DNA from 2 places in the Halalkalibacillus sediminis genome. Region 1 is predicted to be linked to the other one. Evidence: a T-box and tRNA genes for the amino acid it is inferred to sense, from the RefSeq annotation. Region 1 holds a T-box; the other holds one or more tRNA genes.
The links. The T-box of region 1 lies ahead of alaS (alanine--tRNA ligase). A T-box ahead of a tRNA ligase gene usually reads a tRNA of that ligase, here a tRNA-Ala.
Positions count from the first base shown of each region.

Region 1 (10,732 bases):
TTCGTCTTCAAGTACTAAAATTCCTTCTACAATGATAACTTCTTTCGGTTCAGTTGTTAAAGTCTCATCAGACCGAGTGTGTAACTCGTAATTATAAACGGGTTTTTCAATTGGTTGTCGATCCAATAACTTCTCTAAATGTTCAATCAAAAGATCATTATCGAATGCTAATGGGTGATCGTAATTTGTCTTCAAACGCTCCTCAAATGGTAAATGAGCTTGATCTTTATAGTAAAAATCCTGTTCCATCATAAGGATTGATGTATTTTGGAAATGTTCACAAATAGCACGAGTTACGGTTGTCTTTCCAGAACCTGTACCACCTGCAACCCCAATGACGATTGGTTTATCGGGCATTCGGGGAACTCCTTTCTGCATGTAATTCTATTGATGATATTCTATTACTTTTTCAATGCGATTGCAATTCCATCTCCACTTTCAATGATAGTTGTGTAATAGTTCTCGTTGTTCATTAACCATTCATTGAATTTGGCAATCTTTTCACCAATCTTTACCCATCTCTGGTTTTCTTGGCTGGCACCTGAAACATACCCTTTAAAAAGTACATTGTCGATAACAATAACCCCTTTAGTTGGGACATATGAATCAATGGCTTCTATATAGTCTTTATACTGACCCTTTGCTGCATCTACGAAAACAAAATCAAATTGAGTGTCTTCCGCTAGCTCATTTATGAAAGAAACAGCGTCTCCAAGATGGGTATCAATCTGCTGTTCTAATCCTGCACGAGCTATGTTATCAACAGCTACTTTATAGCGAGTTTGTTCTCGTTCAACCGACGTGACCTTGCTTCCAGAATATGCAAGAGCCATCTGTATAGCAGAATAACCGATTGCCGTACCAATTTCAAATATATTTTTTGGACGATGAATTCTGATTAACTGCTTTAATATTTCTATTCCGTCCTTCTCCATGATTGGTACGTGATGTTCTTCAGCATAAGCTTCCATTTCATTCAATAACGAATGACTGTCCTTATATAAAGATTGAATATAAGCCTTTGTTTCATTCATGTTGGAATGCCTCCAAGCAGACTGTGAATAGGAATGAATCTAACTTCAACTTTGGTATTGTAACATAAAAAAAGCAGGGAACGCGAATAATGACGCATTCCCATTAGTATGATTAATCTTGCGGCGGGCGGTGTTCTTGTCGGTTTTGGTTATGTTCTTGGTTCGTCTCAGCATAGTGGACTTCCCCTTCATAATCTGCCAAGAAGTAGAAATAATCATGTTCTCGTGGTTGTAATGCAGCTTCAAATGCGTTCATCCGAAAATTTGAAATAGGACCTGGTGGCAAGCCTCTGTTTTGGTAAGTATTATATGGGCTCTCCACGTCTAAATCTTTTTTCAATACTCGATCTTTATGTTCACCTAGTGCATAAAGAATTGTGGGGTCGGTTTGTAAAGGCATTTCATTAGCTGGGTCCTCAGGATTCATTCGATTTTCAAACACCCCAGCAATCATGAACCTATCTTCTTCACTGACAGCTTCTTCCTCTATCAGGGAAGCCATCGTCAATGCTTCATGGACGGTATAATCTGATTCAGCTATTTCACCCATATATGGTTCTAACTGATTTTGGGTTTGTTGAAGCATCATCTCAACCACTTGTTCTATGCTAGGATCTTCTTCATAGAAAGAATAAGTTATACCGAAGAGATAACCTTCCAAAGGATACTTTATTTCTTCTGCTAGAATGTCTTCAGATAGAAGGTTTGGATACATATCAATTAACGATTGGATGTATTCTTCATTCTCCATCTTCGTCATGAACTCTTCAGGATCTATTGAGGTTTCTTCCCCATAGATTTCAGCAATTTCTTCTAAAGTTGTCCCTTCTGGGATCGTTACAGTGAAAAGTGGTTCCACTAAAATTTTACCTGTTTTCAATGATTCGATGTATTCGTCGATTGTCATGCTTTGTGAGAATTGATATTCACCGGCTTGAAATCCTGACTCATTTTTGAATTTTACATAAAGTTGAAAAATCAATGCATCATTTATCAAGTTTTTTTCTTCAAGAGTCTCAGCTATTGAGGTTGTGCTCGAACCAATTGGTATTTCAACATCAACAATCTCTTCGTTATCTGGATCTACAGGGCTTAAACCTTCAGTTATGTAATTATAGCCATAATAACCACCTAAACCGATCGCTATCATCAAAGTCAAAAGGACTACTAGAATAATCCTTCGTGAGATTTTGGCTTCTTTTGCCCGTTTGTTACGTTGTTCTATATATGAATGCTTCTCGTTTGAATCAGTCAAAGAAGATCCTCCTTTTTCTTCTACACTCGTGCATACTTCATCTATTGTAACACGATTAAATCTTCTAAAAGTATAAATTAAAATCAATTATTTTTCTATCTTTTTCACACAATTTTTAAATAAAAGTAGAATATTTTTCTTCTAAAGGAGTTATTTATTAAATCGTAATCACTACACATAAAAAAAGGTTAACCACTAGGGCTAACCTTTTTTGTAACTATTAATTTATTCTGTATCGTCTTCAGAAAAGGTTGCTAACATCTCTTCGATCATTTGCCACTCTTCATCGGTTTCGACTTGGAAAAGTGTCAAATCATCTTCATTCCCATCATTTTCTTCATAGCGGAAAGCGAAAACCTCTACTTCCTCATCTTCAGCTTGTTCAGCTGGAACAGCTACAAGATAGGATTTCTCTGTTTCATCAACATCAAATGTAAATAAAACATCAAATAAATGTTCTTCACCAGATTCATCTGGAATGATAATTCGCTCTTTCTCTTCCATTTCGTTCACTCCTTTTTATTGGTTGGCATCTAAGTAACTTTGAAGAATCATGACGGCTGCCATTTTATCAATTACTTTCTTTCGTTTCTGCCTGCTTACATCAGCTTCTAGCAACACTCTTTCAGCTGCCATTGTGGTTAATCGTTCATCCCACAATACGACTTTCACATCATACTCATTTTCTAAAAAAGTAGCAAACTCTTGTGAAGCTTCGCCTCTTGGACCAATAGTACCATTCATGTTCTTCGGCAGTCCAACAATAATCTGGCTAATATCGTTTTTTTGAATAATCTCTTCCAGTCGACTGGAAGCAGTCGAATAGTCGGATTCATCCCACCGGACTGTCTCTAACCCTTGCGCAGTGAAGCCTAAGGCATCGGACACTGCAACTCCGATTGTTTTTTCTCCGACATCTAAACCTAATGTTTTCATTAACGTTCCTCTTTATTCCCTTTTAGATAATATTTCACGAGCTCTTCGATCATTTCATCTCGCTCGACCCTGCGTATCAGATTTCTAGCATCGTTATGACGAGGGATATAAGCAGGATCTCCAGAAAGTAAGTAACCTACTATCTGGTTGATTGGATTATAACCCTTCTCTTCTAGGGAATGATACACAGAATGTAAGATCTCATTGACTTTCTTTTCTTGTGAATCATCTGAGAATTGGTACTTCATCGTGTGATCGTTATTCATTATCACATAACCCCCTCGTTAAACTGTACTTCTATTATAAACTGATTGATTAAGAAGATAAAACAGTTTTAATATAATCTTTTCCTGCTTTCAATGATTCATCAATTTTTTCAGGTTGTTTTCCGCCTGCTTGAGCCATATCTGGACGGCCTCCGCCGCCTCCTCCACAACGAGTTGCTGCTTCTTTTATTAAATGACCTGCGTGGAAACCTTGATCAATTAAATTTTTAGTAACTCCTGATGCTAATTGTACTTTACCATCGTTCTCCATAGCCAATAAAACGATCCCAGATTCCATCTTCTGTTTCATATCATCCACCATTTGGCGTAAACCATTCATATCATTCACGCTAACCTTTGCTGAAAGAAGTGGGATTCCTTCGACATCTTCAATCTGATCTTTAAGTCCAGCAGATTCTGCTTGAGCCATTTTAGCTTGAAGAGATTCTTTTTCTCTTTCAAGTTCTTTCATGTCTATAAATAGCGATTCAATACGTTGTGGAACCTGATCGGATTTTGTTTTTAATAGAGCTGCTGATTGGTTTAACAGATCTTCTTTTTCTCGAGTAAAATAATAAGCTCCCTTACCTGTTTGAGCTTCAATTCTTCTTGTTCCAGCACCGATACCTGTCTCGGAAACAATTTTAAACATTCCTATTTCAGAAGTGTTTTTAACATGACAACCACCACAAAGTTCAATGCTATAATTATCGATAGATACAACGCGCACGACATCTCCGTATTTTTCACCGAATAATGCCATTGCACCCATTTCTTTAGCCTCTTCTATAGTATGGTTCTCAATTGCAACATCAATAGATGCCCAAATTCTTTCATTGACCGCTTCTTCTATTTCAACGATTTCCTCATCCGTTAAAGCATTGAAATGGGAGAAATCAAATCGAAGTCGATCAGGGGCTACAAGTGATCCCGCTTGATTTACATGGTCACCTAGAACATCTTTCAGAGCTTGATGTAATAGGTGAGTGGCAGTATGATTTTTGACTGTTTGTACTCTAGAATGAGGTAGTACAAACGCTTCTAGATTCTGTTTAGCTTGTAGATAACCTTCTTCGACCTCTATATGATGAAGATTTTGGCCATTCGGCGCTTTCTGAACATCAATGACTTTTGCTCTTCCAGTCGATGATCCGATCCAGCCTTCGTCTGCGACTTGTCCGCCACTTTCTGCATAAAAAGGAGTATCTTTCAAAAAGACATATGCTGATTCTCCAGTATTCACTGAGTCGGCAAGTTCTTTGTTAGACACGATAACCTCTAGTGTGGTTTCAGTTTCTAAATAATCATAGCCAATGAAAGTGCTCTCAACATGAACATCTTGAAGAACCTGATCTTGCACTTGCATGGAGTCTACTTTTTGGCGAGCTTGGCGTGCACGATCACGTTGCTCCTTCATTTCTTTATCGAAACCTTCTTGGTCAATCGTAAATCCAGCATCTTCTACATACTCTTCTGTCAATTCTTTTGGAAAACCATACGTATCATAAAGAGTGAACACTTCTTTTCCAGGAAAGATATTAGAGCCTTTCTCTTTTTCAGCTTTCATTACCTTCTCAAGAATAGCTAGCCCATCTTGTAACGTATCGTGGAACCGTTCCTCTTCTGTTTTTATTACACTTTGAATGAAGTCTTTTTTCTCGTTGACTTCTGGGTAAAAATCTTTCATGATCATTGCAACTTCATCCACTAGTTGATACATGAATGGTTCGTTGATATCCAACTCTTTAGCAAAACGGACTGCTCTTCTCAGTAATCTTCTAAGCACATATCCTCGCCCTTCATTTGAAGGTAATGCACCATCACCAATCGCAAAAGAAACTGTACGCACATGGTCCGCTATCACCTTGAATGCAGAATCCTGTTCCGTCGCTTCACCATATTTTTTTCCAGAAACTTTTTCAGTTTTTTGGATAATTGGCATGAAAAGATCCGTCTCATAGTTTGTAGGGGTATCTTGAATAACTGAAATCACACGTTCTAAACCCATCCCTGTATCAATATTTTTCTTCGGAAGAGGTGTGTACGTATCATCCGGATTATGATTGAACTGAGAAAATACTAAGTTCCATATTTCTAGATAGCGTTCATTCTCCCCACCTGGATATAGCTCTGGATCGTGTGGGTCATTTCCATATTTTTCGCCGCGATCATAAAAAATCTCTGTATTCGGGCCACTTGGACCTTGCCCAATATCCCAGAAATTTTCTTCTATACGAATAATTCTCTCTACCGGAACTCCTACTTCATTTTTCCAAACCTGATAAGCTTCTTCATCTTCAGGATGTACCGTCACTGACAGTTTTTCTTCGTCAAGGTTCAACCATCGCTCATCAGTTAGAAACTCCCATCCCCAGATCATTGCTTCCTTTTTAAAATAGTCTCCTATTGAAAAGTTTCCGAGCATTTCAAAAAATGTGTGGTGACGAGCTGTAAACCCAACGTTTTCGATATCATTTGTGCGAATTGATTTTTGAGCGTTCACGATTCTTGGATTGTCAGGAATAATACTACCATCAAAGTATTTCTTCAAGGTTGCTACACCACTGTTGATCCACAATAGAGTTGGATCTTCACGAGGCACAAGTGATTTACTTGGCTCCACAGAATGTCCTTTTTCCTTGAAAAAATCTAAAAACATTTGCCTAACATCTGCTGATTTTAATGTACTCATTTTTCTCCTCCTAAATAGATCTATCTAATTTTCAATTAAGTTAAAGTCTTTAAAAAATTAATGCGCTGTTAAAGCTCATTGTTTAGAAACTTTGAGTGTCTAAGTATGCGCTCGTTGATTCTGACGAATCGTGGGAGGCGGCGACTCCTAGGGGACTAGCACGAGGTGAAAATCACGCAAAACTCACGAATGGTGAGTTTTGGGAAGTTGAAGCCGTGCCCCCAGGAAAGCGTCCGCCTTCAAACGATTCGTCAGAATCAACACCAAACAGAGCCAAAAATAAAAAAAACCGTCCTACATAAAATTTATGCAGGGACGGCTATATCCGCGGTACCACCCTAATTATAGGTTCCAATGACCTATCAACTTTAGTGCACGTTAACGGGTGCAACACCGGCGGGGATTAGCCGCACTCAGGAATAGCTTTCAACGACACTTCACCGAGGATCTCTTTCAGCCTAGAAGATCCTTCTCTTATCAGTGGGCTGTCATCTACTGTTTCCTTCAAAGTTTTCAATATAGATATGCAGTAATTATAGAAAACGAACAGGCTCTTGTCAATAAAATCAATATGTAGCTACTGACCCCTTGAGATCAGTAGCTTTCATCATTACAACCAGCGCCTTCGAGCACGCTTCATGGTTGATCTTAATCGTTTGACCGTGGGGTTTTTACGAAATCTTTTCCGGTTACCCATCATATACATGACGGCTGCTCCCATACCCATTTTGACACCGCTATTTACTATTCGGTTCAATGAAGATCACCAACCTTTTTCTCAGTTCTCCTATTCGAAAAATAAATCGTCCAAGGACGAAACTGAGCCATCTTCTTCAATTTCATGAACATGCATTTGTCCTTCTTCGACTGTAATCTCAATTAAACATGTCCAACAATAATATTGCTGTTCACCGATTTTACCGAGATTCGACGTTTGACAGTTTGGACATTTCATACCGACAAACTCCTTTTAACCATTAGTTTGTCATTCAGCCTGCCCAAATAGCTTTATTTCTATACCCACGTGTCCAACAGTCATAGTATGTTTCAATTACATGAAGTCATAAGGCGTAATTTCTTCCTCATCGTCTTCTTCACCCATCTCGCCTTCAATAAAGTGCCGTAAACGTTCGACTAAACTCGTATTTCTTTCAAATGCATTCTCCGTCTTGACGCCCTGTAGGAAATATTCATATTCACCACAGATGATCAACGAGGATTTGCTCCGTGTAATCGCGGTGTATAATAGGTTTTTAACAAGCATTCGCTTAAATGAGCGAATAATTGGCAAAATAACAATCGGGAACTCACTACCTTGAGACTTATGGATAGAAATAGCATAAGCGTGCATAATTTGGTTAAAATCTTGTTTTGTATATCTTACTTCAAGTCCATCGTAATCAATGACGATTTCGTCTTTTTTCGATTCAGTTTCGGAACCTTTTAAAATTCCTACGATCTCACCAATATCCCCATTGTAAACTTGCTTTTCGGGTTGATTGACTAACTGAATAACTTTATCACCTGTTCGGAAGATGTGGTCGAAATGTATAATCTGTCGTTTTTGTTTACTTTCAGGATTAAAGATTTCTTGAAGAGTTTCATTTAATTGATGTATACCGACTTCTGTTCGGTACATCGGGGCTAATATCTGAATGTTTTTCTTCGAATACCCCTTATCTAAAGCTTTTCTTACGATGTTTTCCACCATAGCTAAAGTTTGGTCTTTTCTAGTTTGAATAAAGTTAAAATCCGACTTTTTAACAAGTTGGAGATCATCCACTTGATCATTCTTAATTTGGTGAGCCAACTGTACGATAAAAGAGTCTTCTTTTTGACGATAAATTTCAGTCAAGTGACTTACTGGGATACGATCACTCTTAATGAAATCTGCTAAAACTTGACCAGGTCCTACTGAAGGTAGCTGATCCTCATCCCCAACGAAGATAACCTTCATGTCTCCTGGAATAGCTTTTAATAAATGGTTAGCTAACCAAACATCAACCATTGAGAACTCATCAATGATGATTACCTTACCTTTTAATGGATTAGCAGCGTTTACTTCGAATTGATTCTCTCCGGTCCAACCGAGTAAACTATGAATTGTCTTCGCCTTCAACCCAGTAGATTCAGATAACCTTTTCGCGGCTCTTCCCGTTGGTGCGGTTAAAATATAATCCGACTTATTGACGCCTTGATGCTTCTGAAAAAGTCGATCATAGCAAGTGATGATGCCTTGGACAACCGTTGTTTTACCTGTACCAGGTCCTCCCGTCAAAATAAGCACCTTTTCTTCCAATGCTTTTTTGATGGCTTCATATTGCTCTTCACCGTAGGATAGTGATTCTTGTTCCTCGATTTCCCCTAAAGCTTTTAAGAGTGAACTTTCATCCACAGTCTCATCTTCTTTAGCATCGATAATCCTCGTTAATTGAGAGGCGATTCCTTCTTCTGCATAATAAAGTTGAGGTAAATAAACCCTGGTGTCTTCTTTCACAATGAGGTCTTCTTCCTCAAGAGCTTTGAAGTGATCTTCCACACCCAAATCCGCAGTATTTGAAATACCTTGAAACAATAACTTCATCACTTTTTCCATCAAGTAATTTTCTTCTACATATACATGTCCGTTCGATGATTCCTGTTCTAACACATGTAAAACTGCTGCCTGAATCCTTGTCGGATGGTCATGGGTAATCCCAAGCGATTGTGCAATTTCATCAGCGCGTTGAAACCCGAATCCTTCAGTAGTAAATACAAAATGATAAGGGTTTTCTTGTAGTTGTGCAATTGTCCGTTCCTGGTACTGCTGATAAATTTTCTGGGCCATTTGCAACCCGACACCATATTTAGCAAGCTCTAGAGTGACTTGCTCAAACCCTTGATTCATACGTAGGTCTTGAATGAATCTCTGTTTAGATTCCTTTTTCATACCAATTACTTGATCAAGTTCAGCTTCATTTTTCAAGATTTTTTCTACAGCGTTGATCCCGAGTGTATCGACGATTCTTTGAGCTGACTTCTTTCCAACACCGTAAAATAAATCACTCGAAAAATATTTGACCAAGTTATCTTCTGTTTTTGGCAATTCTTTTTCATATGTAAAAACTTGATATTGCTCGCCGAATTTAGGGTGTGATTTCATCGAGCCGTAAAAAATATAGTCGTTTCCATGTGTGAGAGGAGGAAAATGTCCTTTGACGACCAATTCTTCCTCCTCCACTGTTTCATTTGTTTCAACAACAGAGACCGAAGCGATGGAGAACTGTTCTTCACTATTATGGAAAATCATATGATTCAGTTGACCTTTCACAAAACTTTTCTCATCCATCCTACGGCCTCCTCCCTTTTACTCTTCATTGAGTGCAGCTTCTACTTGTTTCTTACCATTCCCAGCAAGTACGTGATCAGGCTGGATTTCCAGTGCTTTTTCAAAATGCTTAAGAGCTAACTCTGGTTCTGGCTCCTCCAGATGAAGATATCCTACACCTAGATTATAATGAGCATCGCTATGCATCTCATCAAGTGCAATCACTTTCTTCATTTGTTCAACCGCTTCTTTGATCATATTGATATATGCCAAGTTCAACCCATATTGGAATTGAATATCGATATCTTCTGGAACCATTTCACTAGCTCTTTGTAAATAAGGCAATGATAGTTTTGGTTGCTCTTGGCTCATCAGTGAGCGACCAAGCATATAATACACGTCTGCTTCATCCAACCCAGCTTTCATCGCCTCTTGATAGGCTGCTGTAGCTTTTTCAAAATCTTCTTCTTCAAAATAAAGGTTTCCGAGTCCGTAATGAGCAATTGCCGCTGTTTCATCTAGAGCTAGTGCTCTTTCATAAAAGCGCTTCGCCTTTTCAGATTCATTAACCTTCGCTAAAAGATGTCCAAAATTAACATAACCAACCGGGTCTTCTGGATTTTGTTCAAGATAATCATTGAAAACTTTTGCTGCCATTTCCATTTTTCCTTCTTGCAAATATTCGATTCCTTGTTCTATTAAGTTCATATTCCCTCTCCTTTCTTTTATGTAAGAAAAGCCACCACAAAAGTGCTGGCTTCTTTTTTTATGCTAAATACGATAATTCTTTTGTATCTTTATACACGTTTTCAATCGTTCCGCCACCAATACATACTTCTCCGTCGTAAAGAACAACAGCCTGTCCAGGTGTTATCGCACGTTCTGGTTCTGCAAATCTAACTTCCAGAGTTCCGTCTTCTTTAGGGTATACAGTCACTTCACTATCCTCTTGACGATAACGGAACTTTGCTGTGCAGGTGAAAGGTTCACTCAGATCTAAATCAACTAACCAGTTAACGTCAACTGCTTCTAACGAGTCTGAATACAATGATTCGTGATGGAAACCTTGAGCAACATATAAAATATTATCTTCCAAGTTTTTACCCACTACGAACCACGGATCTCCTGCTCCCCCGATTCCAAGGCCTTGACGCTGCCCGATAGTGTAATACATCAGCCCATCATGTTTGCCTTTGACTTCACCTTCAAGTGTCTCCATATTCCCAGGCTGAGCCGGTAGGT
Region 1 is NZ_PJNH01000001.1:902,624-913,355, forward strand. It holds gene udk (uridine kinase) at 1-357, opposite strand, end outside; gene CEY16_RS04805 (O-methyltransferase) at 402-1,034, opposite strand; gene mltG (endolytic transglycosylase MltG) at 1,147-2,289, opposite strand; gene CEY16_RS04815 (DUF1292 domain-containing protein) at 2,515-2,793, opposite strand; gene ruvX (Holliday junction resolvase RuvX) at 2,809-3,225, opposite strand; gene CEY16_RS04825 (IreB family regulatory phosphoprotein) at 3,225-3,491, opposite strand; gene alaS (alanine--tRNA ligase) at 3,541-6,183, opposite strand; T-box leader at 6,492-6,700, opposite strand; gene CEY16_RS15310 (hypothetical protein) at 6,971-7,138, opposite strand; gene recD2 (SF1B family DNA helicase RecD2) at 7,235-9,511, opposite strand; gene CEY16_RS04840 (tetratricopeptide repeat protein) at 9,530-10,198, opposite strand; gene mnmA (tRNA 2-thiouridine(34) synthase MnmA) at 10,257-10,732, opposite strand, start outside.

Region 2 (10,732 bases), on a different contig from region 1:
TTCGTTATTCATTCTCCAATCATATCCATACACCAACACAGGGTTACCCATGTCTTCGAGAGAGGTGATCATCTCGCCATAATAATCAGCAATAGGATCTCCGATGATCAAATTTCTAGCGATAGATTGCCCCTCTTCATTAACAGCAAGCTCCCTTACTTGCCGCGGTGCATTTACAATACTGTTAGCTGGTTTCCACAGTTTTTCAGAACGATCTTCATTCCAAATTTCCGTCCCCATTATTCCTGGAATGAAAACGATCAAGGATTGATTATTGTGTAATACATCGCCTGTGCCCTCTTCGATCTCATAATGTAAGAGATTCGAATTGATCTCATCTGATACATCAGGATGAATGGCATCATTTGTCCACACAAAACGATCATAGTCAATTAATGTGGAGGTACCCGAAGCTCTCCCCATGACTCGAAAAAGTTGACTAGTCGTAAACCCCTCACCATTGTAGTAACTCTGGCCTTTCAATTCTCCATCAATATAGACAGAATAAGTTTTATCACTGGAATCCAGAACAACTCGGATGTTATACCATTCTCCATCTTGGACATTCAAATGAGAAAGATCGACATCCCATCCACCAAAAACATTCCGAAAATAAAGCCCTTTTCCAGCAACACCATTGGTGAAAGCCCGTAACCCAGAGCTTTCACTGTCTTCATCATTGAACATATAAGCTAGTTCATCGCCGGAGTGATAACGCCAATAAAAATCTACTGTGAGATCATCTGATGTACGGAAGTCATAATTGATGTCGACTCCACCGTTATCCGAGATCCGTAAGGCATAATTATTATCAGTGGACGGTGAGCCTGGTGAGATCCATTCATAATAATTAGAAAGAATGTTGCCATTTGGAGGTGGTGAAGGATTGATTTCTCTTTGTTCATGTGCACTAGCATCGGTTGAATCTTCCCCATCCTCTGCATTCAAAATTGGATTGCCAGCATCATCAAACCTTTCCTCTGTCTCAGCGCCTTCTCTCTTTTCCCCTAGCGTCGCTTCGCTTGTCATGGATGTTAAAGAAAACAACATTACTAATAATACTAAAAACGAAAGTACGAACTTACCCATTTTTGTACTAAGTTCAATATTATTCTTTAACATGCTTCTTCCTCCATTTTCTATATTTGCAGGGAAACCAGCAAAATTTTCTAACACTCCTCTCATAAAAAATTTTCCCTAACTTACATATTATCTACGGTGATATAATTACCTCTATTTTCAAGGAAAAAATTTCAAATTCGTTATATAGTCCCTATGTATAAAGCACTCTCTAAAGCGCAAAAGCACAACATTCGACAACAACAGAAGAAAACTTAATGATTTCGACTTCTGCAAACTAGAGATATCTCAAAATTACAAATATTTATATTTTGACCAATTTGAGAGTACTACCTACTATCACGGGGTATAGAATAAACGGTGCAATAACTCAATAACAAAACATCACTGAAAAAAAACACACTTTAGTCATGCAATGAGGAGCTTACAAATGTCATTCTTTGAACAAGGAAAGATTTTAAATACACAGGAAATCGAAGCAATTAAACAATTCGCTGTAACGCAAGATCTTAACAAAACTTTAAGAGGTCATATCGGATATTTACTTCATAAAGTAGAACACAACAAACCTATCTCAATTCAAGAAATGAATCGAATACATGCACTTAAACTATTAGCAAAGAGAAATTTAAATAAAAAAATGAGTAACAAAAAAAGATCTGCCACCAGTCAAATTTCTTAAATTAATTGCACTTTTTAAACAAAAAAAGAATCCTCGAACGAATGAGGATTCTTGAAAAAAATTAAACATTAATAACCATTTAAATAGTAATGAGCAGGTTATAATATTGACCTGAGAAGCTTCTTACTTAGATTAATGTTGATTAGGAAGGTCTTTATCTTTGGCAAGGTATGTCCCTGTATCCATCTGCACAGCCATACTAGTAAAGCTTACACCTGTTGTTAAAACAACTCCTATAATAATCCCCGTTAATAATCTCTTCATTCCGAATCCCCCCTTACTTTTTGTTTTTTTGCTCATATTTATATTCAACAAAAGCATGTTCCACGATTTTTGCATATTCATTTTTCTCTTCTAATAGGAAAGTATATATGGATTTATTAAAGTAATCCCCGGCACCTTCTTTTCCATACCTTTTGAGGCACCTTGCTTTTTGATAGTAAAGCTCACCTAATAAGTATAGTGTTTCGTATTTTTTACACACCTCTATACCTAACTCGCTAAACTTCAATGATTTTTTAACTTTCCCAATACTAAGCGAAGATTTGGAAGCCCCATATAATAACCTTATTTCTATCGTATAATCTTTCACTAACGGAATTCTCCGGAATTTTTCTAACGCTCTTTCGTATACTTTTAAAGAAAATTGATAGTTTCCCTCTTCGTTTAAAATGACTGCAATGCTATTAAGTATTTCTGCTTCTCTTTCTTTATTTATAACGATTGACCTCATATTCAATGATCTGATTAATAAATGTAACGCTTTCACTTTATCTATATTCAAATAATACTCGCATATTCCCAAATTCCATAATAAATATTGATAAAACTCTGGACTCTCTTTTACTAATGGAGTTTTCAATTGATTTGTAACTAGTTCATTCAAACTCTGATAGTCTTTTTCTCTTTTGAACCTTTTTGCTATATTTTTAACTTCATCAATGTAGTCCACTCGGTCCGATTCAATTTGTCTGAAGAAATAATCGGCATCTACTCCCAATTTTTTTGAGATCAAGTGAAGAGTAATACTAGAAGGAAATTCATCTCCATTTTCTAGTTTACTGATTTGAGCCTGCGTACATATCCCTTCTGCTAACTCCTTTTGTGTCATTCCCGCGTCAAGTCTAGCCTGTTTAAGCACACTATTGAATTTATCTAAATTCATTGGTCCCCCACCTTTTTATATCAATAAATTTTCTACAATATAATATTCCTATTATTATATTGTTTGAGAAATATAAATTAATCCGGAGTAAATAGTGTTATAAACTGCCTCAATAGCCGCAGAAAGCAAATACATATTAAATTTTTATATGATAGATTTAAGTCAATATCTGCTAATGTCATAATATTATGAATTATCTTACCACTTACATCCTCTTATTTCCATCTATTTTTACACTAATTATATTTCTATTATTCTTTCCCATTAAGAGGATCAATGATCGTCGCTTAGCATTAGTGGATAAAAAATTTTGAAAGGGGAAGATGTCGTGAAGAAGTTATTAGTTCTGTTGAGTTTGCTGGTTTTACTTTTCGTTCCGTTTCAAACTGTTTTCGCTGATGAGGCTAAAGCAGGAGAGGAAAAGGAGTATTTAGTACAGTTTGATGGTCCTGCAAAAAAAGGGCTGCTTAAATCTTTTGGGGTGAAGGATAGTGACGTACTACACGAATTTAGTCTACTCCCTGTATTCCAACTTGAATTAACAGAGGGACAAGCAAAAGGCTTGAAGGATCACCCACAAATAAAATTTGTCGAGGAGAATGCTGAGGCCGAAGCTTTTGCTCAACAAACCCCGTGGGGAATCCCTCACGTTGAAGGAATCGAAGCTCAAAATAACGGCTACACTGGTTCTGGCGTAGATGTGGCAATCCTCGACACAGGGATTGACAGCTCGCATGAAGACTTGAATGTTGCTGGAGGCTACTCTGTATTCGGAGATTCTCCATACAATGACGGCAACGGGCATGGTACACATGTAGCTGGAACTGTCGGAGCATTAGATAATAACCTAGGAGTTATTGGGGTCGCTCCAGAAGCTGATCTCTACGCTGTCAAAGTTCTAGACAGTAATGGTAGTGGTTCCTACTCTGGGATTGCTCAAGGTATTGAGTGGTCCATTCAAAATGGAATGGATATCATTAACATGAGCCTTGGTGGATCCTCAAGCTCATCTATTTTAAAACAGTATTCTGATCTTGCCTATGACGAAGGTATACTAGTGGTAGCTGCTGCCGGAAATAGCGGTAACTCATGGGGCTGGGGTGATACTGTTGGCTACCCAGCAAAATATGACTCTGTAATCGCTGTAGCAGCAGTAGATCAAAACAACAACCGTGCTTCATTCTCCAGCCATGGTTCAGCCGTTGAGCTTTCTGCACCTGGTGTAAGTGTTCTTAGCACCGTGCCAGGAAACAGCTACGATTCATTTAATGGTACTTCAATGGCTTCACCGCATGTAGCAGGAGTCGCTGCACAAGTATGGGAAGCAAAACCAAGTCTTTCAAATGTTCAACTACGCTCACTCTTACAACAAACTGCGGAATATTTGGGTAACTCTAACTACTACGGTTATGGTTTAGTTCAGTCGTTCCAAGCAATAAGTCAATAAATATTAGGTAACAGGGTAGGACCTCCCCCTACCCTGTTTTTTTTAGATCTTCCTTCCAAAAGATTAGATAAGAAAGATTGAAGTCTTTCAGTTACAAACCCTCCCAAACTTTTATACCAAAAAATTGGTTTAAATATACTATTCCAATGATTATATTATTTAAGAAATATAGAGTATTTTGGAGAAATGATGTGATAATTTCCTCAAATAACTATAGAAAGCAAATTCATACTAAATTTATATATGTTAGATTTATGACAATATTCGCTAATGTTCTAATACTTAGAATTATATTAATATTAATACCCTCTATTTTACACTTTATATTTCTATTATTCTTTGTATCTAGCTGCTCTATATTCGATTCAATAATTTCTTTCAAAACAACAAATGGATCATTGCTAGACATTAGTGGATAAAAATTTTGAAAGGGGAAGATGTCGTGAAGAAGTTATTAGTATTGTTGAGTGTGCTGGCGTTACTTTTGGTACCTTTCCAAACTGCATTTGCTGATGAGGCGGAAACAGGTGAGGAAAAAGAGTACTTAGTTCAGTTTGATGGCCCTGCAAAAAAAGGGTTGCTTAAAGCTTTTGGTGTAGAGGATAATGACATACTGCACGAATTTAGTCTACTCCCTGTTTACCACCTAGAACTAACGAATGGACAAGCAAAGGGATTGAAAAATCATCCCCAAATAAAGTTTGTCGAAGAGAATGCTGAGGCTGAAGCCTTTGCTCAAGAAACTCCATGGGGAATTCCACATGTTGAAGGAACAGAAGCTCAAAATAATGGCTACACTGGTTCAGGAGTCGATGTAGCAGTACTAGATAGTGGCATTGACAGCTCTCATGAGGATTTAAATGTTGCTGGTGGGCATTCTGTTTTCGGAGATTCTCCATATAATGATGAGAACGGCCACGGGACCCATGTTGCGGGTACTGTTGGAGCATTAGATAACAACCTTGGAGTCGTTGGAGTCGCTCCACAAGCTAATCTTTATGCAGTCAAAGTTCTAGACGGAGAAGGAAGCGGTTCTTACTCTGGTATCGCTGAAGGTATTGAGTGGTCTATCCAAAATGGAATGGATGTTATTAACATGAGCCTTGGTGGATCTACAAGTTCATCTATTTTAGAAGAATATTCTAACCTTGCCTATGATGAAGGTCTATTAGTGGTAGCTGCTGCCGGTAATAGCGGTAACTCTTGGGGCTGGGGTGATACGGTTGGTTATCCAGCAAAATACGACTCTGTAATTGCTGTAGCAGCAGTAGATCAAAACAACAACCGTGCGTCATTCTCTAGTCATGGACCGGATGTTGAACTATCTGCACCCGGAGTAAGTGTTCTTAGCACTGTTCCAGGAAACAGCTACGATTCATTAAATGGTACCTCAATGGCTTCACCGCATGTAGCAGGTGTTGCAGCACAGGTATGGGAGGCTAAACCAGGTCTTTCAAACGTTGAACTGCGTTCACTTCTACAACAAACTGCCGAATATTTGGGTAACTCTGATTACTACGGTTATGGTTTAGTTCAATCCTATCAAGCGATAAGCCAATAAAATAATTGACAGGGTAGGACCTCCCCCCTACCTTGTTAAAGTATTCAACTTATTATTATAAAAGGTCAGACAACTAATTTTGTTGTCTGACCTTTTTTATTATAATTGCTTTAAATAATTTTCAAGTTCTTCATAATGTGAAGCTAAACCTTGAACCATACCCATATCCATAACTTTTGGTAGTTCTTCCTCAGAAGAGAACTGTGTACGTGAAATAAGTTTGGTCTTATCTTGCTTTTCTTCAAAAGTTAATGTGATAAACATTTCCGGAGCTCCCGGTGTGGGATTACCTTCTTCATCAGCAAATGTATCAGTGAAAGTCAATTTCTCAGGAGATATAATTTCGTGAAATACTGATTTTCCACAAGATTTTTGTCCGTAAAAATCAACTTGCTCCTTATCTACACAATGCATACAATAATGCCATACACCTTTCGGCTCCAACTCAAAACGATGAATGGTTGTTTCCCAACCTTTTGGGCCCCACCAATTTGCCAAATGATCTGGGTCGGTGAACGCCTTGAACACAAGATCCCTTGGTGCATTGAACATCCGTTCAACCACTAAGTCTTTCCCTTCCACCCAATGCTTCATCTGTGAACTTACTTTGTTTTCATTCATCTACATTCCTCCAATAAAGTTTTTGAAGCTAAAATACTTAGTACTCCAATTGAACAGTTGGTTTCACAAAGATGAAGTTCTTCTTATTCCTCATTCGCTTCTTCGGTCTGTAACTCATGTAGATAATCATCCAACCGGTCTAGACGATCCTCCCAAATTGATCGAAAGGAATCGATCCAAGCATCTAACTCTTTGAATGGCTCAGGTTTTAGTTTGTAAATTCTTCTGTTAGCTCTTGGTATCACCTCAACGATACCAACATCATGTAATACTTTTAAATGTTTAGAAACCTGAGGTTGACGTAGTTGGAGTTTATCAGCAATTTCTCCTACTGCAAGCGGTTCTTCCTTAAGTATTTGAACAATTCTTACTCGATTTGGTTCTGCAAGAGCACTTAATATTTTTTCCATATTTTAAATATAACTCATAAGGAATATTCCGTCAAGGGAATATAAAACAATTATCAAAGTAATGCTTGCCCAGTCATATAAAAATTAGTAAACCTACATTTTTTAATGACTTTTTCATACAATTCATTTAGAGGTGATAATTTTGGCAAGAGTAGCTTATACCGAAAAAGATCTCGATCTAATAGCAAGGATGATGAGAGCAGAAGCCGAGGGTGAAGGACGACTAGGGATGCTTATGGTCGGCAATGTTATTATAAATCGAACAAAAGCTGATTGTTTAGATTTTGAAGATGTAAGGTCCATACGAGATGTGATTTTCCAAGTCCAAGGAGGAAATTATTCTTTTGAAGCAGTCCAAAAAGGAAATTTATTTTATAGACCTGCAAGAGAAGCAGACCGAAGATTGGCACGCGATGTTGTAAAATATTGGAGACAACAACCTGCGATGTTTGCCCTTTGGTATTTTAATCCATATGCTGAATGTCCTCCTACATGGTATGGTCAACCATTTACAGGACGATATAAACAACATTGTTACTATGAAGCAATAGCTAATACATGCGAAAGCGCTTATAGATTTTAATAAATTTCCTCACAAAGGTAGTGAACCCCAGAAATTAGATTTTTACTCTAACTTTTGGGGCGCAGTACCAAAGTGGGGATTTTTTTGTTAACCTTTTCAATCAACACACCTCTTTGGTTAGCACTAAAAGTACTATGGATCTGATTGATTGCGAGTTTTATTCCCAATTTATACATTTTGTTGCAACAAATAAAAGAACCCTTGATATTCAAGGGTTCCTAAGGAGTGGAGCATATCGGGCTCGAACCGATGACCTCTTCGCTGCCAGCGAAGCGCTCTCCCAGCTGAGCTAATGCCCCGTATTATTTTTATTGTCATGATAGGACATATAACCATATTTCAGTGAGGTTGACCCTCTCGCATGAAATTATCACACGATTTATTGTAATGTTTCTATTATAAATGTCAACCACAAACATGAATATACACCTTTAAAAAAAGGAGGAATCTAATAATAGACTAGCGAATTAGTAAATAAAAAGGAGGAGCAGATATGAGTAAACAAAAGATCAATGACATTGAGGGAAGATATGAATATGAGATTCAAGGAATCAAAAACAGGCTTCAACACTTAGAAGATGGGCGTATTTATGAGATAACAGGATGGAAACAAGATGGAAACCTTGCTACGAACGTCCAAAAACTAAGAAAACAGCTTAATGACTTATTAACCAAAATTGAATACCAATCACCTTCAGACTTTGATAAAATGGATGAACTCTTTGAATGAGAAATAGGAGACCTCTTAAATGGAGTCTCTTTATATTTTATATAAACTTCTGAATATTACTATTTAAAAACCCTTCATTATGAGAAAAGATAAATCTATCAGAATGTTTAACTATTTGTTCGTTTATTTTTCTCACATCTTTACCGCCAACTTTCTTAAACCTCTCTTCTGAAGAATCAATATTAAGTGCTAAATGAGGAGTTAAAGGAAATACCCCGCCATCAATAGAGAAAGCTGGGTCCTCAATGTCACTCTCTAAGACTACTGGATTGTCTGATGTAATAAAAGATCTTTTTTCTGATGCAATAAGATAGCTCCAATTCATTTCAGCAAGCTTTCCCGCAAACTCCATCATCTTTTCTGGAAGGAATTGAACAAAACAATCCTTGCTAATATCCATATTTACTTCTTCCAACCTTCCGTCTGCTCTTTCAATAAATTCTTCATATGTAATTTCTTCATCTCCATCATAAAAATTACGAGTAAATTGCTCTATTGATGTCTTATCAAACCATTTCCCAGCTTTACCTTTTCTGAAGGCTATTTCAATCTCGCTTATTACCTTTTCTTTCATACTAACTGTCCTTAACTTTTGAGAAGAAACATAATAAGCAAATTGTTTTTTCATCAAACCTGTCAACATTTCTCTATTCTGGAGTTGCTCTATGTATGGTTGATAAAGTGGTTCAATTTGATTTGCCAGGAAATGTTCCATATCATAAAGCTTTTCATCTTCTTCCTCGTCTGTGACAGTGTAAAAGTCCTTCACTATTGGAACTTTTTTGATACTTTGCTCTCTGAAATGTTTAGTATCTTTTTGATACAACCATATTTTCTCGTTTCCAGAGGTGAATTGCTTTAAATGTGTTTGTGGAACAATATGTTGTTTGATGGGTAAGTTCATTTGAATTACTCCTCTTAACAGTGAAATTCTTTCATATCAAAAAAGCTCAAACTCAAGTCATTAAAATCATTCAACCTCCATTATAAAGGATTGTTATAGGAAGTACGAGTGTAGTTCATTTCATCCAATATAACTCCATGTTTGATTAAATAATTTAGCGTCCATCTTTACCTGTACCCAAGTATTAGTTTTAAAAACTCACGATCTTAATGATTCACTATGTATTTTCAATGACGGTATAACCTTAAGTAGTAAGAGGAGTAAGCAAAACCAATGTGTTAAGACTCCCCCTGAATTTCCTCCATGAAATTCTCAAATATTTCGTTGGGCATAAACAGCTTGCTTCTCTTTCATACCTTTACACTTCAGTTAATTTGCTATGTCTCATTTATTGAACTCCTTCCTAAATTTGATAATAAAAAAAGAGCCAATTACTTCGGTCAAGAAATTCGCAATAAAAGTAGTTAGCTCTTTGATACAGTTTTAAATTCTGTAATTATATAACAGAATTATTCTTATTACTCAATCGCCCAAAATGTAAAACCATTCGATCCAATAGTTACTAGCCTAGAGAAAATTTAGTGTTATAGCCTGCTTTATAAAACGCCCCTATATAAGGCCATTACACATTCTGTACAATGGTCTTGCTGCTATGAAATAAAAAACCACAGTAAAAGATATGCAATTATTGGAGCAATAATTAATGTAGCCCGCTTCATAGTTTCTTTGAAAGCATGTTTACACAGAACAATCTTCTGACTCGAATCTAATTTTATGTTTTGAAACCCAGTAGACTTAATGAAGTTAAGGTAGTCGACCTCCTCTTGGTTCTCTACAGATGATAAAGCGCTTATATATTTAGCGTTAACTTCCTCATATGAGTTAACTATATCACTCATTTTTCTTATGCCAGCTATCAAATCATCTTCAATCCTGTCCAATTCATTAAGTAGCTCTTGTAGCCTGATGTAATTGAATTTAACGCTAAATTGTCGTTCTGTAAGATTTTTTGATATAACGAATAAAGAAAATAAGGACAAGGCAATTGATGAGCTTAGCAGAAATAGTGACGTTTTAGGTGATGCTTGGAGGTTTAGGATAGATGAAAATACTAGAACTATAGAGTAATATACATTAATAAATTGATAGAAATTATTTTTCTTAATCAATCTATCTTCAGTATTAATACGCGATTTTCTAGTGAGGTATATCCTTGTATTTAATGATTTAATACGCTTCAATAATAAGTCCGCCTGTATATCTTCCATTTTAACTCCCCCCCTAGAATGATACACCCTGTATATCTTTTTCTAATTGGTTTACTTCTTTATAAATGGTGTTATTAAATATATAGTCAACTCGTTCTTTCGATAAGTCAACTGTAGGCTTCCCTAGTACGCCTTCAATAAAATCTACTTTATTTTCGTGCGAATAATTATCGAAATTTGGAAGATATCTAGTGTTAGTGAAGTTTTTCCTTATTTCATTATAGGCTCTAGTGAACCGCTTAATTTGGTTCTTATCAACGAGATTTTGTAGTTTAAATCTA
Region 2 is NZ_PJNH01000004.1:268,644-279,375, reverse strand. It holds gene CEY16_RS13975 (alpha/beta fold hydrolase) at 1-1,122, opposite strand, end outside; gene CEY16_RS13970 (hypothetical protein) at 1,511-1,762, shown strand; gene CEY16_RS15535 (hypothetical protein) at 1,895-2,026, opposite strand; gene CEY16_RS13965 (helix-turn-helix domain-containing protein) at 2,040-2,927, opposite strand; gene CEY16_RS13960 (S8 family peptidase) at 3,256-4,374, shown strand; gene CEY16_RS13955 (S8 family peptidase) at 4,817-5,935, shown strand; gene CEY16_RS13950 (SRPBCC domain-containing protein) at 6,035-6,556, opposite strand; gene CEY16_RS13945 (ArsR/SmtB family transcription factor) at 6,640-6,966, opposite strand; gene CEY16_RS13940 (cell wall hydrolase) at 7,109-7,549, shown strand; tRNA gene CEY16_RS13935 (tRNA-Ala) at 7,776-7,848, opposite strand; gene CEY16_RS13930 (hypothetical protein) at 8,043-8,279, shown strand; gene CEY16_RS13925 (DUF4238 domain-containing protein) at 8,317-9,183, opposite strand; gene CEY16_RS13920 (SLATT domain-containing protein) at 9,834-10,451, opposite strand; gene CEY16_RS13915 (reverse transcriptase/maturase family protein) at 10,465-10,732, opposite strand, start outside.
Region 2: it encodes a tRNA-Ala, which carries the amino acid that the T-box ahead of alaS (alanine--tRNA ligase) is inferred to sense. The anticodon was not compared.